Regions from separate parts of the Rhizobacter sp. P1_G5 genome, predicted to be linked through region 3. Evidence: predicted binding sites of a transcription regulator. Region 3 holds the regulator's gene; each other region holds the start of a gene.

Region 1 (6,599 bases), on a different contig from region 3:
GCGCGTCCAGCCCGGCCTCGCGCGAGGCGCGGATCAGCAGCGTCAGGTCGTTGCCCCAGTTGCCGGTGAGCACCGCCTGCGCGCCGCTTGCCTTGATCTTCGCGGCGTACGGCAGGAAGTCCTTGATGCGGCCGAGCGGGTGCAGTTCGTCGCCGACGATCTCGATGTCGGGCCGCTTGGCCGCGAGCATCACGCGCGCCTGGCGCAGCACGCTCTGGCCGAAGCTGTAGTCCTGGCCGATCAGGTAGACCTTCTTCACGCGCGCATCGGCAGCCAGCACGTCGGTCAGCGCCTGCAGCCGCATGTCGGCATGCGCATCGAAGCGGAAGTGCCAGAAACTGCACTTCTCGTTCGTCAGCGCCGGGTCGACGGCCGAGTAGTTCAGGAAGATCGCGCGCCGCGCCGGCTCGCGCTGGTTGTGCTTGTTCAGCGCGTCGATCAGCGCGGCCGCGGTGGCCGAGCTGTTGCCCTGCAGCACGAAGCCGATCTTCTGGTCGATGGCCGAGCGCAGCAGCGACAGCGCCTCTTCATTGCTGCCCTTGCTGTCGAAGCGCACCAGCTCCAGCGGATGGCGGCCATCCGGCAGGCTCACGCCGCCACGCTGGTTCACCCGCTCCACCGCCCACAGCAGGTTGCGGTACACCGCCTCGCCGGCGTTCGCGAAGGAACCCGACAGCCCTTCGATCAGCGCGACGCGCACCGGCTCGGCGGCAGGTGACGATGCAGGCGCCGCAGCCACCGGGCCCACCGCTGCCAGCCATGCCAGCACCGCGCCGCAGCGCCTGACCCAACGCACGATCTTCATTTTTCAACCCACTTGAAAACAAAAATGCCGCTCCAAGTTTCAGCGGCATGGTTGCTGCGCTGTGCAGCGATTGAATGGATTGTAGGAGCCATCATGTTCGTACTGACCCCCTCGCTGTCGTCGCGCCGCGCCACCTCGCTCGAGCGCGCGTTCGATCACCTGTTCGCCGACCGGCTGCCGCCGGCACCGGCCCAGCCGCGCGTGCCGGCACTCGACGTCGTCGAGAGCGACACCGCGTACACGCTGACGCTGGACCTGCCGGGCCTGTCGAAGGACCAGCTGAAGGTCTCGGTGGAAGGCCGCCGCGTCACGCTGGAAGCCGGCGATGCGAAGACCGCCGACGCCAAGGAAGGCGAACGCGTGCTGTACCGCGAGCGCAGTGCCGCGCACTACGCCCGCACGGTCGCGCTGCCGGCCGAAGTGGACCAGGCGAACTCGAGCGCGAAGTTCGAGAACGGCGTGCTGACGCTGACGCTCGCGAAGCGCGTGCCGACCGGCGCGACGCAGATCAGCATCAGCTGACGGCCTCGGTGCCGGCCGCGGCCAGCGTCGCGAGCGGCCAGCGCGGCCGCACGTCGAAGCCGTAGTCGCGGCCGGCCGCGGCGCCGCGCTGCAGCCGCATCGCGGCGGCGAGCGCGATCATCGCGCCGTTGTCGGTGCACAGCGCCAGCTCGGGGTAATGCACCCTGACCTGGCGCTTCGCGCATTCGGCATCCAGTTGCGCGCGCAGGCGGCTGTTCGCACCGACGCCGCCGGCGACGACAAGTCGCTTCAGCCCGGTCTGCTTCAGCGCCGCGAGCGACTTCTTCAGCAGCACCTCGACGATCGCGGCCTGCGTCGACGCGGCCATGTCGGCGCGCTGCGAGTCGGTCGGCGCATCGCCGAGCTTGCGCAGCTGCGTCATCACCGCGGTCTTCAGCCCGGCGAACGAGAAATCGAGGTCGCCGCTGTGCAGCAGCGGCCGCGGCAGCGCATAGGCATCGGGCCGCCCCGCTTCGGCCAGGCGCGACAGCGCCGGCCCGCCCGGGTAGCCGAGCCCGAGCAGCTTGGCCGACTTGTCGAAGGCCTCGCCGGCCGCATCGTCGATGCTCTCGCCGAGCAGCTCGTAGCGGCCGACGTCGTCGACTCGCATCAGCTGCGTGTGCCCGCCCGACACCAGCAGCGCGACGAACGGAAACTCCGGCGGATCGCTCGCAAGGAACGGCGACAGCAGGTGCCCCTCGAGGTGGTGCACGCCGAGCACCGGCTTGCCGAGCGCCGCCGCCAGCGCGCAGGCCACCCCTGCGCCGACCAGCAGCGCCCCGGCCAGCCCCGGCCCGCGCGTGAACGCGACCACGTCGACCTCGGCGAGCGAGGCGCCGGCCTCGTGCAGCACCTGTTCGGTGAGCGGCAGCACGCGCCGGATGTGATCGCGCGAGGCCAGTTCAGGCACCACGCCGCCGTAGGCCTGGTGCATCGCGATCTGGCTGTGCAGGGCATGGGCCAGCAGGGCCGGAACCCCGGTCGGACCGGCCTCCACCAGGGCCACGCCCGTTTCGTCGCACGATGATTCCACGCCCAGTACCTTCATCCAGCGAGTGTAGCCAGCGCACCCACGCCGCCCGCCGGCGCCAAATTTGTCACGGCGCATCCAAGGGTTTACCCTCGATTACTATCCGACCCCCTTCCCGGTTCGAGCGCGGGCGACTAACCTGCGTGACCGAGCAGTGCCCCGAAGCAATTGCCAACTACAACAACGTCGTTAGGGAAACCCCATGAAGGAATACCGCCTCTTGGCCTGGACGGAGCTGCCTGCGCCGTTCGATCGCACCGCGCACCGGCGCATGCTCAGCGACATGTCGCAGCGGCACATGACGCTGGAGCAGTTGGCGTCCATCGCCGGACTGAAGCGCCCCGAGGTGCAGCTCTTCCTTGACGCGCTGGAGGCGCAGGGCCTGCTCGAAGAACGGGAGTTCGACGAGCCGCCAGCCGATTCGATGTTCGACTCGCTGCGGCCGCTGGGCGGCTGGATCCGCCGCGCGCTGCACACGAGTTCGCAGGAGCGCTGATTCCCCGGCGATCGGCCGCGCCGCACCGCGTGGCGCGGATGTTGCTGCGCTCTGGCCCATGAAGCCGCCGCGCGCGCCGACCGCCCCGGTCCTGCGCATCGTCATCGTCGCTCCCGACTCGCTGGCCTCCGACGGCAGCGAAGGCGCGCCCGACCCGATCGAGGCCGAGCGCTCGCGGGCGCTGCGCATCGGCTTGCTGGAGAACGGCTACAACATCGTCGCGGTGCTGCCGGCCGATGTCTTCCTGCCGGAGCGGCTGGCGCAGATCCAGCCCGACATGATCATCATCGACGCCGAGAGCCAGGCGCGCGACACGCTGGAGCATGTCGTGATGGCGACGCGCGATGCGCGCCGCCCGATCGTGCTGTTCACCGACGACGACGACACCAGCCACGTGCCCGATGCGATCGCCGCCGGCGTCACCGCCTACGTCGTGGCCGGGCTGGCGCCGGAGCGGGTGAAGCCGGTGCTCGACGTCGCGATGGCGCGCTTCCGGCACGAGGAAGGCCTGCGCCGCGAACTGGCCGACGCGCGCACCGAACTCTCGGACCGCAAGGTGATCGACCGCGCGAAGGGCCTGCTGATGTCGCGCCAGGGGCTCAGCGAGGAAGCCGCCTATGCGCMGTTGCGCAAGGCCGCGATGGACAAGGGGCTGCGGCTCGCCGACGTGGCGCGGCGCATCCTCGACGTGTCGGACCTGCTCGGCTGAACGCACTGCCGCAGTGCGGCCTGCGGCGCACTTGGTGCGTTGCAACATCGCCGATGCGAACCGCCCCTGGGAAGACAGCCGTGGCACGCCACTTGCATAGTGACGTGCGGAAGGTCAACGGCGATCTTCCACAGACATCCGCACGCACCAAGGTTGGCGCGACGCGGGTCGGACGATGGCGTCCCCACCGTGCAGGCTGAGCCCGCACCGTGCGGACGCCTTTTTGTTTTTGCTTTCCGAGAACCTGAGCCACGCCATGACTAGCCCACTCACGCGAAAGAACCTGATGAGCCGCCGAACCCTGATCAAAGCCGCTGCCGCGGGCAGTGCTGCCGGCCTGGTGCCGGGGCTGCAGAGCGCCGTGCATGCGCAAGGCTCCGACAAGCCCGAGAAGGAGGAAGTGCGCATCGGCTTCATCCCGCTGACCGACTGCGCGTCGATCGTGATGGCCTCGGTGCTCGGCTTCGACAGGAAGTACGGCGTCAAGATCGTTGCGACCAAGGAGGCCTCGTGGGCCGGCGTGCGCGACAAGCTGGTCAACGGCGAGCTCGACATGGCGCACGTGCTGTACGGCCTGGTCTACGGCGTGCACCTGGGCATCGGCGGGCCGAAGAAGGACATGGCCGTGCTGATGACGCTGAACAACAACGGCCAGGCGATCACGCTGTCGAAGAAGCTGGCCGACAAGGGTGCGGTCGACGGCGCATCGCTCGCCAAGGTGATGGCCGCCGACAAGCGCGAGTACACCTTCGCGCAGACCTTCCCGACCGGCACCCACGCGATGTGGCTGTACTACTGGCTCGCGAGCGTCGGCATCAACCCGATGAAGGATGCCAAGGTCATCACCGTGCCGCCGCCGCAGATGGTGGCCAACATGCGCGTGGGCAACATGGACGGCTACTGCGTCGGCGAGCCCTGGGGCCACCGCGCGATCATGGACGGCATCGGCATCACCGCGGTGACCACGCAGGACATCTGGAAGGACCACCCCGAGAAGGTGCTCGGCACCACCGGCGATTTCGTCAAGAAGTACCCCAACACCGCGCGTGCCGTGATGATGGCGGTGATCGAGGCGAGCCGCTGGATCGACGCGAGCCTGCAGAACAAGCTGAAGATGGCCGAGACGGTGGCCGACAAGTCGTACGTCAACACCGGCGTCGACGCGATCAACCAGCGCATCCTGGGCCGCTACCAGAACGGCCTGGGCAAGACCTGGGACGACCCGAACCACATGAAGTTCTTCAACGACGGCGCGGTGAACTACCCGTACCTGAGCGACGGCATGTGGTTCCTGACGCAGCACAAGCGCTGGGGGCTGCTGAAGGAGCACCCGGACTACCTCGGCGTCGCGAAGCAGATCAACCAGATCGAGCTTTACAAGCAGGCCGCGAGCGCGATGAAGGTGAACGTGCCGAAGGAGCCGCTGCGCAGCGCGAAGCTGATCGACGGCGTCGTCTGGGACGGCAAGGAACCGGCGAAGTACGCCGACAGCTTCAAGCTCAAGGCCTGAGCGGGCCACACAGGAGAACGCCATGGTGAGTGCCGTGTTCCATTCCCCGCGCGATGCCGGCGACGAGGCTCCTGCGGCCCCGCCGGTGGTCGTGAGGCCGCCGCCGCTTCCGTCCACACCCGTGCCCGCCACGCCGCCGCCGCGGCGCGCCGTCGACTGGAACGCGCTGCTGCTGAAGGTGCTGCCGCCGGTCATCGGCGTCGCGCTGCTGGTCGCCATCTGGGCGCTGCTGACGATGAAGGGAGGCAGCTTCCCGACGCCGGCCGCCACCTTCACCGAAGCGGTCAAGTTGTTTGCAGATCCGTTCTACAGCAAGGGCCCGAACGACCAGGGCATCGGCTGGAACATCCTGTTCTCGCTGCAACGCGTGGCGATCGGCTTCGGGCTGGCGGCGCTGGTCGGCATCCCGGTGGGCTTCCTGATCGGGCGCTTCAGCTTCCTGAACCACATGGCCTCGCCGCTGATCAGCCTGCTGCGGCCGGTGTCGCCGCTCGCGTGGCTGCCGATCGGGCTGCTGGTGTTCAAGGCGGCGAACCCGGCGGCGATCTGGACGATCTTCATCTGCTCGATCTGGCCGATGGTCATCAACACCGCGGTCGGCGTGCAGCGCGTGCCGGCCGACTACCTGAACGTGGCGCGCGTGCTGAACCTGTCGGAGTGGAAGGTGATGACGCGCATCCTGTTCCCTGCGGTGCTGCCGTACATGCTGACCGGCGTGCGGCTGAGCGTGGGCACGGCCTGGCTGGTGATCGTCGCGGCCGAGATGCTGACCGGCGGCGTCGGCATCGGCTTCTGGGTCTGGGACGAGTGGAACAACCTGAACGTCACGCACATCCTGATCGCGATCTTCGTGATCGGCATCGTCGGGCTGCTGCTCGAATGGGCGCTGATCGCGGTGGCCAAACGCTTCACCTACGAGGAGGTCTGAGCATGACCGGATTCATCGAAGTGCACCAGGCCGAGATGGTGTTCCACACGAAGAAGGGCCGCTTCCACGCGCTGCGCGAGATCGACCTGTCGGTCGCGAAGGGCGAGTTCGTCACGCTGATCGGGCATTCGGGCTGCGGCAAGTCGACGCTGCTGAACCTGATCGCAGGGCTCACGCTGCCCACTGGGGGCTCGCTGATCTGCGACGGGCGAGAGATCGCTGCGCCGGGGCCCGAGCGCGCGGTGGTGTTCCAGAACCACTCGCTGCTGCCGTGGCTCACCTGCCACGAGAACGTGCATCTGGCGGTCGAGCGGGTGTACGGCGCGAGCGAGTCGAAGGCGCAACTGAAGGAGCGAACCCTGGCGGCGCTGGGGCTCGTCAACATGGGGCATGCCGCGGCCAAGCGCCCGCACGAGATCTCCGGCGGCATGAAGCAGCGCGTGGGCATTGCGCGGGCGCTGGCGATGGAGCCCAAGGTGCTGTTGATGGACGAGCCGTTCGGCGCGCTCGATGCGCTCACCCGTGCCCACCTGCAGGACGAACTGCTGAAAATCGTCGCTCGCACGCACAGCACGGTGGTGATGGTGACGCACGATGTC
Region 2 (6,803 bases), on a different contig from region 3:
CACCCGTGGCGTCGAGCGCGGCGGGCGCAACTGGACCGCGGCGCGCAAGAAGGACAGCCTGCAGCGGGTGCTGTCGAGCAGCCGCAGCGACGTGCAGCGGCTGCAGCAGCGGCTGGGCCAGCTGATGGGCAGCTGGGAGAGCGACACGGTCGACGACATGGTCGATGCCGACGACAGCCTCACGCACCCGGCGCCGCTCGATGCGCTGCCGCCGGCCGCGCCATCGTCCGCACCCGGTGCCGAGCCCGTGCCGGCCGATGTGGCCTTCCCGCTGTGGCAACGCGTCGCCGACGGCCTGAGCGGCACCGTGCAACTCGCGCTGCCGCCGCCGCCGGCCCCGAGCGCCGAGCTGTCGCGCCAGCTGGCCGAACTGCTCGCGCAGCTCGAAGAACCGGGCCCGACGGCGTTGCAGGCCGACGAGTTCGACGCGCTGTGCGAGCGCGCGCGCCGCATGCTGGCGCACCGCCATCACTTCGTCGACCAGCTGAGCGGGCTGTGCCAGGAGCTCACCGCGAGCCTGGCCGAGCTGGCCGAGGACGACAGCTGGGCGCGCGGCCAGGTCGACGCGATGAAGCTGCAGATCGACGGCGGCCTGACCGCGCGCAGCGTGCGCTCGGTCAGCGAGCTGCTGGGCCACACCCGCCAGCGCCAGCACCAGCTGCGCGAGGACAGGGCGCGCGCCCGCGACGCGCTGAAGCTGCTGATCAACCGCATGCTCAGCGAGCTGGGCGAGCTGGGCCAGCATACCGGCCGCTTCCACGAGAGCGTCGGCCGCTATGCCGACACCATCGAGAAGGCCGATTCGCTCGAGAGCCTGGCCGGCGTCGTGCGCGAGATGGTCGAGGAGAGCCGCACCGTGCAGTCGCTGGTCAGCCAGGCGCAGGGCCGGCTCGAGTCGGAGCATGCGAAGGCGGTCGGCCTGTCCGAGCGCGTGGCCGAGCTCGAAGGCGAGCTGCGGCGGCTGTCGGAAGAGGTGTCGACCGACCAGCTCACGCAGATCGCCAACCGCCGCGGCCTGATGCAGGCCTTCGACGCCGAGAAGGCACGCATGGAGCGCGGCCAGACCGAGCTGTCGATCGGCCTGCTGGACGTCGACAACTTCAAGCGCCTGAACGACGAGCTGGGCCATGCGGCCGGCGACATCGCGCTGAAGTCGCTGGCCGAAGTGGTCAGCAAGGCGCTGCGCCCGACCGACATGGTGGCGCGCTACGGCGGCGAGGAGTTCGTCGTGCTGCTGCCCGACACCCCGGTGCAGGAGGGCGAGCAGATCCTGACGCGCCTGCAGCGCTCGCTGTCCGGCGGGCTCTTCATGCACGAGCAGCGCCAGGTCTTCGTCACCTTCTCGGCCGGCGTCACGCTGTACCGGCAGGGCGAGGCCATCGAGGCCGCGCTCGAACGCGCCGACGAAGCGCTCTACGAGGCGAAGCGAACCGGTAAGAACCGGACGTGTGTCGGATAAAAGCTTGTCGAATCTACCGGTCACCTGTGTCCAACGGTGACCGGAACCGGGCTTTCTGACAGGAAGGTCGCCCGTATTCACCCTCTGGCGCGGCGAGAGAAATTCAGTTACAGCGCGCGGGCAAGTTGGCACGCCTCGTGCGTGGGAGGTTCGTGAAATTTCCAACGGACCTCCCCCATGTTCGAAGAACGCAGCCATAGGCAGTTGTTCCTCGGAGCACCGCCCTCCGTCACCTCCTTCATCGCCGCGGTGATGGAGCCGTTGCTGACGGTGCTGTGCTATCTCGCCGTCAGCAGCGTGTTCGACGAGCCGGTCGAGCGGCCGGCACTGACGCTGTGCATGCTCGTGCTGGTGTTGAGCTTCCCCGGCGTGAACCGCTTCAAGGACCGCAGCCTGAACGCGGCCATCGACATCCTCAGCGCGTGGATCGCGCTGCTGGGCATCCTGGTGCTGTGCGGTTATGCGACCGACAGCCTGAAGTTCTTCGAGTGGCGGGTGCTGGCCTGGTGGGCCGGGCTGACGCCGGTCGTGCAATGGATCGCGGTGCGCGGGGGCAAGGAGGCGCTGCGGCGCCTGGCGCTGCGGCCGGAATACCGCCGACCCGCGGTGGTGGTGGGGGCCGGGCCGCTCGGGGCCAAGGTGCTGGAGTCGCTGAAGGCGCGCAGTTCGTTCGGGCAGGACTTCGTCGGCTTCTTCGAGGACCGTTCGCCGGATCGCCTGCACCCTGATGCGCGCGAGCATGTGAAGGGCCGCTTCGAGGACCTGGCCGAGTGGGTGCGCCGCCACGGTGTGCGCGATGTCTACATCACGCTGCCGCTGACGTCGCAGCCGCGCATCGTGAACCTGCTGGCCTCGCTGCAGGACACGACCGCCTCGGTGTACTACGCGCCCGACGTGTTCGGCGTCAGCGTGATCCAGGGGCGCCTGCAGGACATGGCCGGCGTGCCGGTGGTGAGCCTGCTGGAGTCGCCGTTCACCGGCACCAACGACCTGGTCAAGCGATTCAGCGACATCGTGCTGGCGTCGCTGATCCTGCTGCTGATCTCGCCGGTGATGGCGGCGCTGGCGATCGGCGTGAAGCTGAGTTCGCCCGGGCCGGTGATCTTCCGCCAGAAGCGCAACGGGCTGGATGGCGAGGAGATCGAGGTCTACAAGTTCCGCTCGATGACGACGCAGGACAACGGCGCGGTGGTGAAGCAGGCCACGCGCGGCGATGCGCGCATCACGCCGTTCGGCGCGTTCATCCGCAAGACCTCGCTCGACGAACTGCCGCAGCTGATCAACGTGCTGCAGGGGCGCATGAGCATCGTCGGGCCGCGCCCGCATGCGGTGGCGCACAACGAGCAGTACCGCAAGATGATCCAGGCCTACATGGTGCGGCACAAGGTGCGCCCGGGCATCACCGGCTGGGCGCAGGTGAACGGTTTTCGCGGCGAGACCGACACGCTGGACAAGATGGCCGCGCGCGTCGAGTACGACCTGGAGTACCTGCGCAACTGGTCGATCGGGTTGGACTTGATGATCATCGTGCGCACCGTGCGGCTCGTCCTCTTCGACCGCAACGCATATTGATGTGGGCCCCCCAGTCGCTTCGCTCCTGCCCCCGAGGGGCGCCACCCGGCGGCCGGGCGAAGCCGGTTCCGCGGGCGTTGCTTGATCGTTCTTTTGTATTTGGTGTACCTATGCGTCGTTCTTCGGTTGCTGTTCTTGTCCTGACCGGCTTCGCCGGCGCCGTCCATGCCGGTGACGAATCCGATCCGTACGTGTTCGGCATCAGCCAGGCCATCTCGGCCGACAACAACCTGTTCCGCGCGCCCGATGGCGAGCCGGCGGCGCGCGATGCGGTGTCGTCGACCGGGCTGCGTGCCGCGATCGACCAGCCGTTCGGCCGGCAGCGTTTCACGGCCGGGCTCGAAGCCAACATCAACCGCTACAAGAACAACACGCAGCTGAACAACACCGACCACCGGCTGTCGGCGCGGCTCGACTGGTCGACCATCGAGCGCGTGTCGGGCGAACTGACGGCCGAGCAGCGCAGCAGCCTGTACCGCTATGACCTCGACAGCCAGAACCGCTACACCGGCAAGAACCAGCTGCGCACGACGGGCGCCGGGCTGCAGGTGCGTGTGGGCGTCGTCACCGCGTGGACGCTGGAGGGCGGCTGGGCCGGCAACCAGAGCCGCTATTCGGCCGCGGAGTTCGACAACCGCGACGTGCGCCAGCAGACGGTGAACGCCGGCGTGCGCTGGGCCGACTCCGATGCGCTGAGCGTGCGGCTCGGCGGCCGGCACACCGAGGGGCGTTTCCCGAACTTCGGCGTCGAGCCGGATGTGTTCCGCCGCAACGACGTCGACCTCAGCCTGCTCGCGAAGCCGAATGGCCTGAGCACGCTGAATGCGCGTGTCAGCGTGACGCGCGAGAACCATTCGGTGCAATCGCAGCGCGACACGAACACCTGGACCGGCGCGCTCGGCTGGAACTGGCAGGCCACCGGCAAGCTGAACTTCGACACGCAGCTCTCGCGCGACAGCAGCGTGGGCAGCAGCACCTTCGGCACGGCGCTCAACGAGATCGATTCGAGCGACACGCGGGTCAGTCACGGCCTGCAATTGAAGGCGCGCTGGGACGCGACCGCGAAGATCCAGCTCACCGCACAGGGCGGCTACACCCGGCGCAAGCTGGACAACGCCTTCATCGCCAACGGCGTGACCGCGCCGGCCGAGGGCGAGGACAACACCACCACCTACGGCCTCGGCATCGCGTGGCAGCCGCTGCGCAGCCTGCAGTTCGCGTGCAACGTGGGCCACGAACGCCGTCAGATCGTCGGCGACAACCTGACGATCACCTACCCCTACAGCGCGACCACCGGGAGCTGTTCCGGGCAGGTCAGCCTGCGCTGAGTCCGACGCCTTGTCGGATGGCGTGACGCGATGTGCCGCGGCGCCCTGAATTCATGCTGCATTGCACCACGCCAGGGAAATTCGCCCAGGCATGGACCATGCTGATGTGTCGACTTGAAGGCAGTTTGCAGCCACTTGCAAGCAGTAACGAAGCGATACAGGGCGGAAATCGGCAAGCTTGGGCTGCCGAAAGGTAGTTGCTGCGGCAAATTCGGCCGCTTTTGAGGGGCAAAGAGCGGTTCGAAGTGAAGCCGGCTGGGCATGCCGGCTGCCTCTTGCCCTGTGCGCCTCGATCGACCCCCCTTGAACTGGGGATGGGATCTGAAAGTGGCGTGTGTCTTGCATACGGGAAAGCACCTAATCACCAGGAGGTATCCATGAAGAAGTTTCTAGTTTCACTGGCCCTGACCGCGATGACCTTCGCGACCGGGTCGGCGTTCGCCAGCAGCGAGAGCTGCGACGATYCGCTGAAGAGCAAGCTGGGTCAGAGCTTCTGCTACGAGGTGTTCGACAACCTCGCGCCGGGGCTGTACAACGTGAGCTTCCAATATGAAGCGGAGAAGACGGGTGGTCCGCTGGACCGCACGCTGGACTTCGCGTTCCTGTTCGACAGCCAGAAGGGCCCGGGCACGTTCGACCAGCTGTCCGACTCGACGAAGACGACCGGTTGGAACACGTACTCGTTCGTGACGAAGGCAGGCGGCGACAGCTTCCTGATCTTCGCGCTGCTGGGCGTGTACCCGCAGAAGTTCAGCCTGGCGCTGCAGAACATCACCGTCACGGCCGTTCCGGAGCCGGCGACGTACGCGATGCTGCTGGCCGGCCTGGGCGCGATCGTGTTCGTGTCGCGCCGCCGTCGTCCGCAAGAGTAAGGTTCGGGCCTCAGTTGAGGCTCTGACGAAAGGCCTCGCAGCGCAAACTGCGAGGCCTTTTTCGTTCTCGTGCGGTTGCTGCGCGGAAAGGCGCGGGTGGGGAGGCTGTGGCGCGCCGTCGGGTGCGGTCATCGCCCCTGGCGGGGCGCTGACTCCCCTGCGCTGGCTGATTTCATGGCCCGTCGCCCAAACTCCCGCCACTCACTTCGTTCGTTGTGGTCAAACAGTGGGCGACAGTCAGTKCACGAAGCGTGCTGCGCACGCGGGCYATGAAACCAGCCAGCTCCGGCGCCCCCTCCTTATTGGCGCGCCACAGCCTCCCCACCCGCGCCTTTGTGCCACCGCYCYGSTMCTKCGGCGGTGACAAGCGAACAAATGATGGACAAGGCATGCGAGCGCCAGCACGCTCGTCGGTCACTTCAATCTTTTCCCCCCAACAAGAGCTGGTGGTGYTKAGCGGCGCGGCGGGTGAGGGGATGGGTTGGGGGCGACTTCTGAGGYGACGAAGAAGCTTGGTTTCGGGGGTGGCGCGCGCCAGCGCGCTTCGTAGACATGCTCATCGCCACTGTTTGACCACAGCGAACGCAGTGAGCGGAGGGAGTTTGGCGATGCACCCCCGAAGCCGAGCTTCTTCGTGGAGTCGGCCCGCCAGGGCCGACCGCCGAGGCTGAGCCCCCAGCCCATCCCCTCACCCGCCGCGCCGCGCCGCGACGCGCAGAACCAGAAGACTCAAGCCCGTGCGTCAGACCAACGCAGCGTGCATTCCTCGTCGCCCTGGTAGAACGTCTTGCCCTTGCGATCCACGCAGTACAAAGGCGCCACGATCATGTCCGTGAACGTCTGCCCCTCACCGATCCGCGTGTACTCGAACAGCACGCTGTGCACCACCTTCGAGTTGCGCCGCAGGTGGCTGCCCGTGCCGATCCACGTCGGCCCCTGGATCGTCACGCCCGGCTCGATCTCCACGCCCGAGCCGATGTACACCGGCCCGTTGATCGTCACCTCGTCCCACGGCACCCGCGTGTTCAGCCCCACCCACACGCCCGGCCGCACCTCGCGCCCCGGCATGTCCATCTGCGCCACCTCGCCGCGCAGCACCCGTTGCAGCACGCTCCAGTAGTCGCTGACGCGCCCGATGTCGATCCAGTTGAAGAAGCGGCTCTGCGCATAGAACGGCAGCTGGCGCTCCACCATCAGCGGGAACAGCTGGCTGCCGATGTCGAACACCGCGCCGCTCGGCACGAGATCGAGCACCGACGGCTCGAAGATGTAGATGCCCGTCGAGGCCAGCGTGCTGTGCGCCTCCTCCGGCTTCGGCTTCTCCTGGAACGACTCGACATGGCCGTCCTTGTCGCACTTCACGATGCCGTAGTTCTGCACCTCGCTGCGCGGCACGTCCAGCGTCACCACGCTCGCCAACGCCCCCTTGCTGCGGTGCTCGAACAGCGCCGCGCCGAAATCCAGGTCGATCAGTGCATCGCCGCACAGCACGATGGTCGTCTCGTCGAAGAAGCCGGAGAAATCCTGGATCTTCTTCATGCCGCCGGCCGAACCCATCGGCTTCGGCACGAT
Region 3 (6,803 bases):
GGCGCGCTGATCACCTACGACGGCACGGCCGAGCTCTTCACCGTCGCCGGCGGCAGCGCCGCGGTGACCCCGAGCAACCCGACCGGCCGCGTGCGCTACGTGTTCACGCCGAAGGAAGGCACGCCGGCCGCCGCTGAAGCGGCCTCGCAGGCAGCCTCGGGAGCACGCCGTTGAGCGCCGTCCCCGCCAGCACCGCCGCGGCCGACACCAGCCGGCTGGAGGCCATCGGCCTGCAGAAGACCTATGGCGCGCGCAAGGTGGTCAAGGACGTGCGCCTGTCGGTGCGCAGCGGCGAGGTCGTCGGGCTGCTCGGCCCGAACGGCGCCGGCAAGACCACCAGCTTCTACATGATCGTCGGCCTGGTGCGCGCCGATGACGGCCAGATCCTGATCGACGGCCAGCGCGTCGAGCGCCTGCCGATCCACCAGCGTTCGCGCCTGGGCCTGAGCTACCTGCCGCAGGAAGCCTCGATCTTCCGCAAGCTGACCGTCGAGGAGAACATCCGCGCCGTGCTCGAGCTGCAGCGCGGCCCCGACGGCAAGGAGCTGCCGAAGGCCACCGTCGACAAGCTGCTCGGCGACCTGCTGAACGACCTGAGCATCGAGAAGCTGCGCGACAGCCCGGCACCGGCGCTGTCGGGCGGCGAGCGCCGCCGCGTCGAGATCGCCCGGGCACTGGCCACGCAGCCGCGCTTCATCCTGCTGGACGAGCCGTTCGCCGGCGTCGACCCGATCGCGGTGATCGAGATCCAGCGCATCATCGGGTTCCTGAAGAGCCGTGGCATCGGGGTGCTGATCACCGACCACAACGTGCGCGAGACGCTGGGCATCTGCGACCGCGCGTACATCATCAGCGAGGGGCGTGTGCTCACCGAGGGCACGCCGGCCGAGATCGTCGACAACGCCGATGTGCGAAAGGTCTACCTCGGCGAACACTTCCGCATGTGAGGGCTGACACATGAAGCCCTCCCTTCAGGTCCGCCTGTCGCAGCATCTGGCCTTGACGCCGCAGTTGCAGCAGTCCATCCGGCTGCTGCAGCTCTCCACGCTCGAACTCCACCAGGAAGTCGAGCAGATGCTGGAGCAGAACCCCTTCCTCGAGGCCGAGCTGGAGGAGGCGGCCCCGTCCGAGCCCCTGACCGAACGGCTGACGACCTCGGAGCGCAATGCCGAGCGCGAGGCCGACAGCAGCACCGCGAGCGAGTCGTCCGCCGAGACCGCGCCCGATGAGTCCGCCGGCGTCGACAGCGCCGAGTTCGGCGCGACCGAGCGCGAGGACTGGGAGAACGGCACCGAGCGCGACGATTTCGACGGCATCCGCGAGACGCCCAGCGCGGCCGGCAGCGGCAGCAACCCCGACGACGACTTCGACGGCCAGGACCGCAACCCGCAGGCCCCCAGCCTGCAGGATCACCTGCGCGAGCAGCTGCTCGGCATGCGCGTCAGTGCCGAAGATGCGATCGCGATCACCGTGCTGATCGAATCGCTCGACGACGACGGCTACCTGGCCGACCCGCTCGAGGAGATCGCCGCCGAGCTGGCAGGCGACCCCGAGCAGCAGGAGGAGATCCTCGAGCGCCTGCAGTGCGCGCTGAAGTGGCTGCAGAACATGGAGCCGCTCGGCGTCGGCGCCCGCAACCTCGGCGAATGCCTGACGCTGCAGCTGCGCGCGCAGGAGCGCTGCGAGGCGCAGATGATCGCGATCATCATCTGCAAGCAGCACCTGGACCTGCTGGCCCGGCGCGACATGAAGAAGCTGATGGCCGCGACCGGCGCCGACGAGGAGCTGATCAAGGAAGCGCAGACGCTGATCGTCGCGCTGGAGCCGAAGCCGGGCCGCCCGTTCGCGCGTGCCGAGGCCAACATCATCGTGCCCGACGTGATCGTGCAGAAGTCCGGCCGCAACTGGAAGGTCGTGCTGAACCCCGACGTGATGCCCAAGCTGCGCATCAACGACCTCTACGCGCAGGCGATCCGCCAGGGCCGCGGCTCGGGCGGGGCCGGCGGCAGCGCGCTGAGCTCGCGGCTGCAGGAGGCGCGCTGGTTCATGAAGAACATCCAGCAGCGCTTCGACACCATCCAGCGCGTCTCGCAGGCGATCGTCGAGCGGCAGAAGAGCTTCTTCACGCACGGCGAGATCGCGATGAAGCCGCTGGTGCTGCGCGAGATCGCCGACGAGCTCGGCCTGCACGAATCGACCATCTCGCGCGTGACGACGGCCAAGTACATGGCCACGATGTTCGGCACCTTCGAGCTGAAGTACTTCTTCGGCTCGTCGCTGAACACCGAGGCCGGCGGCAATGCGTCGAGCACCGCGGTGCGCGCGCTGATCAAGCAGCTGGTCAGCGCCGAGGACGCGGCCAAGCCGCTGTCGGACAGCCAGCTCAGCCACATGCTGGAGGAGCAGGGCATCCAGGTCGCGCGCCGCACCGTCGCGAAGTACCGCGAAGCGCTGAAGATCGCGCCCGCGAACCTCCGCAAATCCCTCTGAACTGAATCCCGATGTGCGCCCTCCCCCTGTTCCTGCCCTGTGCCGCGGGCGTTGAAGCGCTCCTCGAAGAAGAGGTGCTGCGCATCCTGCCGACCGCGCAGGTGCACGCCGGCCGCGGCGGCGTCGCGCTCGACGGCGACCCGCAGGACGTGATGACGCTGAACCTCGAATGCCGGCTCGCGCAGCGCGTGCTGGCCGAGGTGGCCGAGGGGCCGTACCGCGACGAGCACGACCTGTACGAGCTCGCGCGCGGCGTCGACTGGCAGCAGTGGATCACGCCCGAACACACGCTGCGCGTCGACACCACCGCGCACCGCAGCCCGCTGCGCAGCCTGAACTTCGCCGCGCTGCGCATCAAGGATGCGGTGTGCGACCAGTTGCGCGAAGCCACCGGCACGCGCCCGAGCGTCGACACCCGCCACCCCGACCTGCCGCTGCTGCTGCACGTCGCCGAGGAGCGGGCCTCGCTGTATGTCGACACCTCGGGCGAGCCGCTGTTCAAGCGCGGCTGGCGCGAGGACAAGGGCGACGCGCCGCTGAAGGAGACGCTGGCCGCCGCGATGCTGGCCGCCGCCGGCTGGCGCGGCACGCCCGAGGCCGGCGGCGCGCTGCACGACCCGTGCTGCGGCTCCGGCACGATCGCGATCGAGGCCGCGCAGATCGCCTGCGGCATCGCGCCCGGGCTGAAGCGCCGCTTCGCGTTCGAGCGGCTGTTGCCGTTCGCCGATGCCGAGATGCGCGCGCAATGGCAGCGCCTGAAGAGCCATGCGCAGTCGCGCATCCACGCGAGCGCGGTGACGATCCACGCGAGCGACGTGTCGTTCCGGATGGTCGATTTCGCGCGCCGCAATGCGCAGCGCGCCGGCGTCGAGCAGGCGATCCAGTTCAACGGCGGCGATGCGCTGGAGCGCCCGGCGCCCACGTTGCCGGCCACGCTGCCCGGCACGCTGATGATCAACCCGCCATACGGCGAGCGCATCGAGGTCGCGGGCAAGGCGCGCGCGCCGGCGCACGATGAAGACGACAACAAGGCCCTGGTCGCCGACTTCTTCCCGCGCCTGTCGGCGCACTGGAAGCGCGCCTACACCCAGCACCCCGCCGGCTGGACCGCCTGGGTGCTGAGCCCGGACATGAAGCTGCCGGGCTCGATGCGGCTGAAGGAGTCGAAGCGCGTGCCGATGTGGAACGGGCCGATCGAGTGCCGCTTGTTCCGCTTCGACCTGGTGGCCGGTTCGGCGCGCTGACCCATGACAACCCCTCGCCCGGCGGGTACGCCGGTCGATCCCCCGAGGGGATGCGGGCCGGCTTGGGGCGGCCCGGCGCTCGGCCCGCCCCCGTCAGCGTCGCAGCAAGCTCCCGATCAGGCTGCCGATATCGCCCATCCCGCCGGCCGCACCGCTGGCCGGCAACTCCCCGTTCGGCGTCAGGTGGTCGACCACCTGCGGCAGCACCTGCGACAACTGATCGGCCGCCTCGCCGTGCGACAGCCCGAGCTGCTCGGCGATCTGCGCCAGCTGGCCTGAACCGAGCACGCTCTGCAGCTGCTCGGCCGAGATCGGCAGGTTCTGCCCGGTCGACACCCACGAGCCGATCACCGAGCCGAGCCCGCCCTGCTCGAAGCGGGCGATCAGGTCGTTGAGACCGCCACCCGAGCCGTTCGCGTTCAACATCGACACCACGGCGGTGATCAGCGCGGCGTGGTTGCCGCCGCCCTGGCCCGTCGGGTCGTTCTGGCCGGCCACCATGCCGATCACGGAATCCAGCAGTCCCATGAGGTGCTCCTTGGAGTGGGGAGACCGATTGTGGGCGCCGCCCGTGTCGACCACAAGACCGCTCGGGGCTCAGGCGCCCGACGACAGCCCGAGGTACGCGAGCACCGCGAGCGGTGCCGTGTCGGCCCGCAGCACGCGCGGGCCGAGGCTGGCCGGCGCGAAGCCGCTGGCCGCGGCCGCCGCCTCTTCGGCCTCGCTGAGCCCGCCTTCGGGGCCGCTGAGGAAGGTCAGCGCACCACCGGCCTCGGCCTGCAGCGGCTCGGGCGTGCGCAGGCTCAGCACGAAGCGGCGGCCGGCGGCCGGCGGCTGGCCGCGCAGCCAGTCGGCGAGGCTGCGCACCGGCGCGATCAGCGGTACGCGGGTGCGCCCGCACTGCTCGGCGGCCGCGGCCGCGACGCCCTGCCAATGCGCCTGCTTCCTGTCGGCGCGCTCGCCGCTCAGGCGCAGCACCGAGCGCTCGGTCATCAGCGGCTGGATCACTGCGACGCCGAGCTCGGTCGCCTTCTCGACCAGCGCATCCATGCGCTCGTTGGCCGGCATGCCGAGCGCGAGCGTCACATGGATCGGCAGCTCGCGGTCGACCGGGATGTGCGCATTCAGGCGCACGGCCACGTCGCCGCGGCCCATCCGGACGACCTCGGCCTGCCACTCGCCGCCCTCGCCGTTGAACAGCGTCAGCGGATCGCCGGGCTGCAGGCGCAGCACCTGCACGTGGCGCGCGGCACCGGGAGGAAGGCTCAGTTCGACGCCGGCCAGCATCGGCTCGGCCACATGGAAACGGGGAGGCATGACCGAAGTGTGCCAGCCCTTCCGGTCAGCCCGTTCGCCTCAGCCGTCCTGCTCGTCGAGACCGCGCCAGCGCCGGCGCCATGCACGCCAGCGCGTCTTCAGCCGCCGCGCGCCGCGCCACGCGGCCGAGCGGCGCAGCGCCTCCATCACGCGCAGCTTGGTCGCGCGCCACCACGTCAGCGCCCGCGCGAACCACGCGAAATGCATCAGCTGCGACTCGGTCAGGATGAACAGGCGCCCGACGATCGCGGTGCCGAGCAGCTTGGCGACGACGATCACCGTGATGCCGAGCAGCGCATGGCCGCGGCTGAGGATCCACAACGCGAGCAGCTTGATCGGGAACAGCGCGACCGCCGGCGCCAGGAACAGCAGCAGCGCAATGCGCGGCGGCGCGGCGCGCACCAGCGCCTCGAAGCGCGCCAGCGGCGGCCACTTCGCGAGCCGCGCGACGAAGGCCGTCAGCGGCCGCCAGCCCCACTCCTCGATGAACAGCACGAGCGCCGCCAGCACCAGCAGCAGCGCGCGCAACAGCCGCCAGGGCAGCCGCAGCAGCCTGCGCCACAGCGGGCGCGCCGGGGGCGCGGGGGTTGGGGCCAGCTCAGCCGCCGTACAGAGCGCGACGCGCCTTGTGCGCCGCGGGCTCGCCCTTGCGCGAGCGGATCTGCTCGATCGTGCGGTCGGCCACGTCGCGCAGTTCCTCGATGGTGCTGGCCTTCTCGACCGCGAGCGTCAGCGTGAAGCCGCGCAGGCCGAGTTCGCTGGAGATCATCTGCGTCAGCGTGGACGTGAACTTCGCGTAGTCGAGCTCGCCCGGGTCGACCGGCGTGCCGACACCGCCGGAGGCGGCAGCGGGCGCACTGGCCGGCGCCGCAGCCGGCGGGGTGTTCAGGCGTGAACTGCCGCTGCCCGACACCTGCGCGATCAGGCCCAGGGTCTCGAGGGCCCGGAAGTCGTCGATCGTCACGCCGACCACGTTGGCCAGCAGCATCTCCTCGGACTTCGCACCGTCGATCAGCAGCAGCAGGTTGCGCTGCGCACGCTCCTTGACGAGCGCGCGCGCCGTCATCTCGATTCGTCCCGCGTCAGTTTTGGTCCAGATCACCAGAGCTCTCCCAGGGCGCGGCGCGGCGGGTCAGCCGCGGCCCGAATTTATCAGCATGACGCCCTCTGCGGGGCGCTCATCCACAGCATCGTCAGGTCTTGTCCCTCAACTCGCGCCGCAGGATCTTGCCCACCGGGCTCTTCGGCAGCTCGGTGCGGAACTCGACCACCTTCGGCCGCTTGTAGCCGGTCATGTTGGCCTCGCAGTACGCGCGCACCTCGGCCTCGGTCAGCGCGGGGTTCTTGCGCACGATCACCAGCTTCACCGCCTCGCCGGCCTTCGCATCGGGCACGCCGATCGCAGCGCACTCGAGCACGCCGGGCATCTGCGTGACGACGTCCTCGACCTCGTTCGGGTAGACGTTGAAGCCGCTGACCAGGATCATGTCCTTCTTGCGGTCGACGATCTTGAAGTAGCCGTTGCCGTCGACGGTGCCGATGTCGCCGGTGCGGAAGAAGCCGTCGGCCGTCATCACCTTCGCGGTCTCGTCGGGGCGCTGCCAGTACCCGGCCATCACCTGCGGGCCGCGGATCGCGATCTCGCCCGGCGTGCCCAGTGGCACCTCGCGGCCGTCGTCGTCGAGCAGCGCCAGCTCGGTGGACGGCAGCGGCAGGCCGATGGTGCCGGTGTAGGCCGTGCTGTCGGTCGGG

The links. The regulator sigma-54, encoded in region 3, starts transcription at its own class of promoters, with help from an activator protein. The targets are predictions, from matches to a motif close to TGGCANGNAANCTGCTTT.
Region 1: AC1D12_RS18795 (CmpA/NrtA family ABC transporter substrate-binding protein) is a predicted target of sigma-54. The motif match lies at 3,644-3,661, and genes of this name have one in related genera.
Region 2: AC1D12_RS06990 (PEP-CTERM sorting domain-containing protein) is a predicted target of sigma-54. The motif match lies at 4,688-4,705, and genes of this name have one in related genera.

Annotation. Positions count from the first base shown of each region.
Region 1 is NZ_JBFUCB010000278.1:367-6,965, forward strand. It holds partial or broken gene AC1D12_RS18770 (branched-chain amino acid ABC transporter substrate-binding protein) at 1-805, opposite strand, end outside; gene AC1D12_RS18775 (Hsp20/alpha crystallin family protein) at 899-1,327, shown strand; gene tsaD (tRNA (adenosine(37)-N6)-threonylcarbamoyltransferase complex transferase subunit TsaD) at 1,320-2,375, opposite strand; gene AC1D12_RS18785 (hypothetical protein) at 2,560-2,853, shown strand; gene AC1D12_RS18790 (ANTAR domain-containing response regulator) at 2,912-3,562, shown strand; gene AC1D12_RS18795 (CmpA/NrtA family ABC transporter substrate-binding protein) at 3,849-5,072, shown strand; gene ntrB (nitrate ABC transporter permease) at 5,095-6,000, shown strand; gene AC1D12_RS18805 (ABC transporter ATP-binding protein) at 6,003-6,599, shown strand, end outside.
Region 2 is NZ_JBFUCB010000061.1:9,766-16,568, reverse strand. It holds partial or broken gene AC1D12_RS07005 (GGDEF domain-containing protein) at 1-1,459, shown strand, start outside; gene AC1D12_RS07000 (undecaprenyl-phosphate glucose phosphotransferase) at 1,637-3,031, shown strand; gene AC1D12_RS06995 (porin family protein) at 3,142-4,359, shown strand; gene AC1D12_RS06990 (PEP-CTERM sorting domain-containing protein) at 4,737-5,231, shown strand; gene AC1D12_RS06985 (nucleotidyltransferase family protein) at 5,961-6,803, opposite strand, start outside.
Region 3 is NZ_JBFUCB010000116.1:4,492-11,294, reverse strand. It holds gene lptA (lipopolysaccharide transport periplasmic protein LptA) at 1-174, shown strand, start outside; gene lptB (LPS export ABC transporter ATP-binding protein) at 171-947, shown strand; gene AC1D12_RS11075 (RNA polymerase factor sigma-54) at 958-2,490, shown strand; gene AC1D12_RS11070 (THUMP domain-containing class I SAM-dependent RNA methyltransferase) at 2,502-3,734, shown strand; gene AC1D12_RS11065 (YidB family protein) at 3,828-4,262, opposite strand; gene AC1D12_RS11060 (16S rRNA (uracil(1498)-N(3))-methyltransferase) at 4,332-5,051, opposite strand; gene AC1D12_RS11055 (hypothetical protein) at 5,091-5,579, opposite strand; gene AC1D12_RS11050 (hypothetical protein) at 5,650-6,153, opposite strand; gene AC1D12_RS11045 (long-chain-fatty-acid--CoA ligase) at 6,245-6,803, opposite strand, start outside.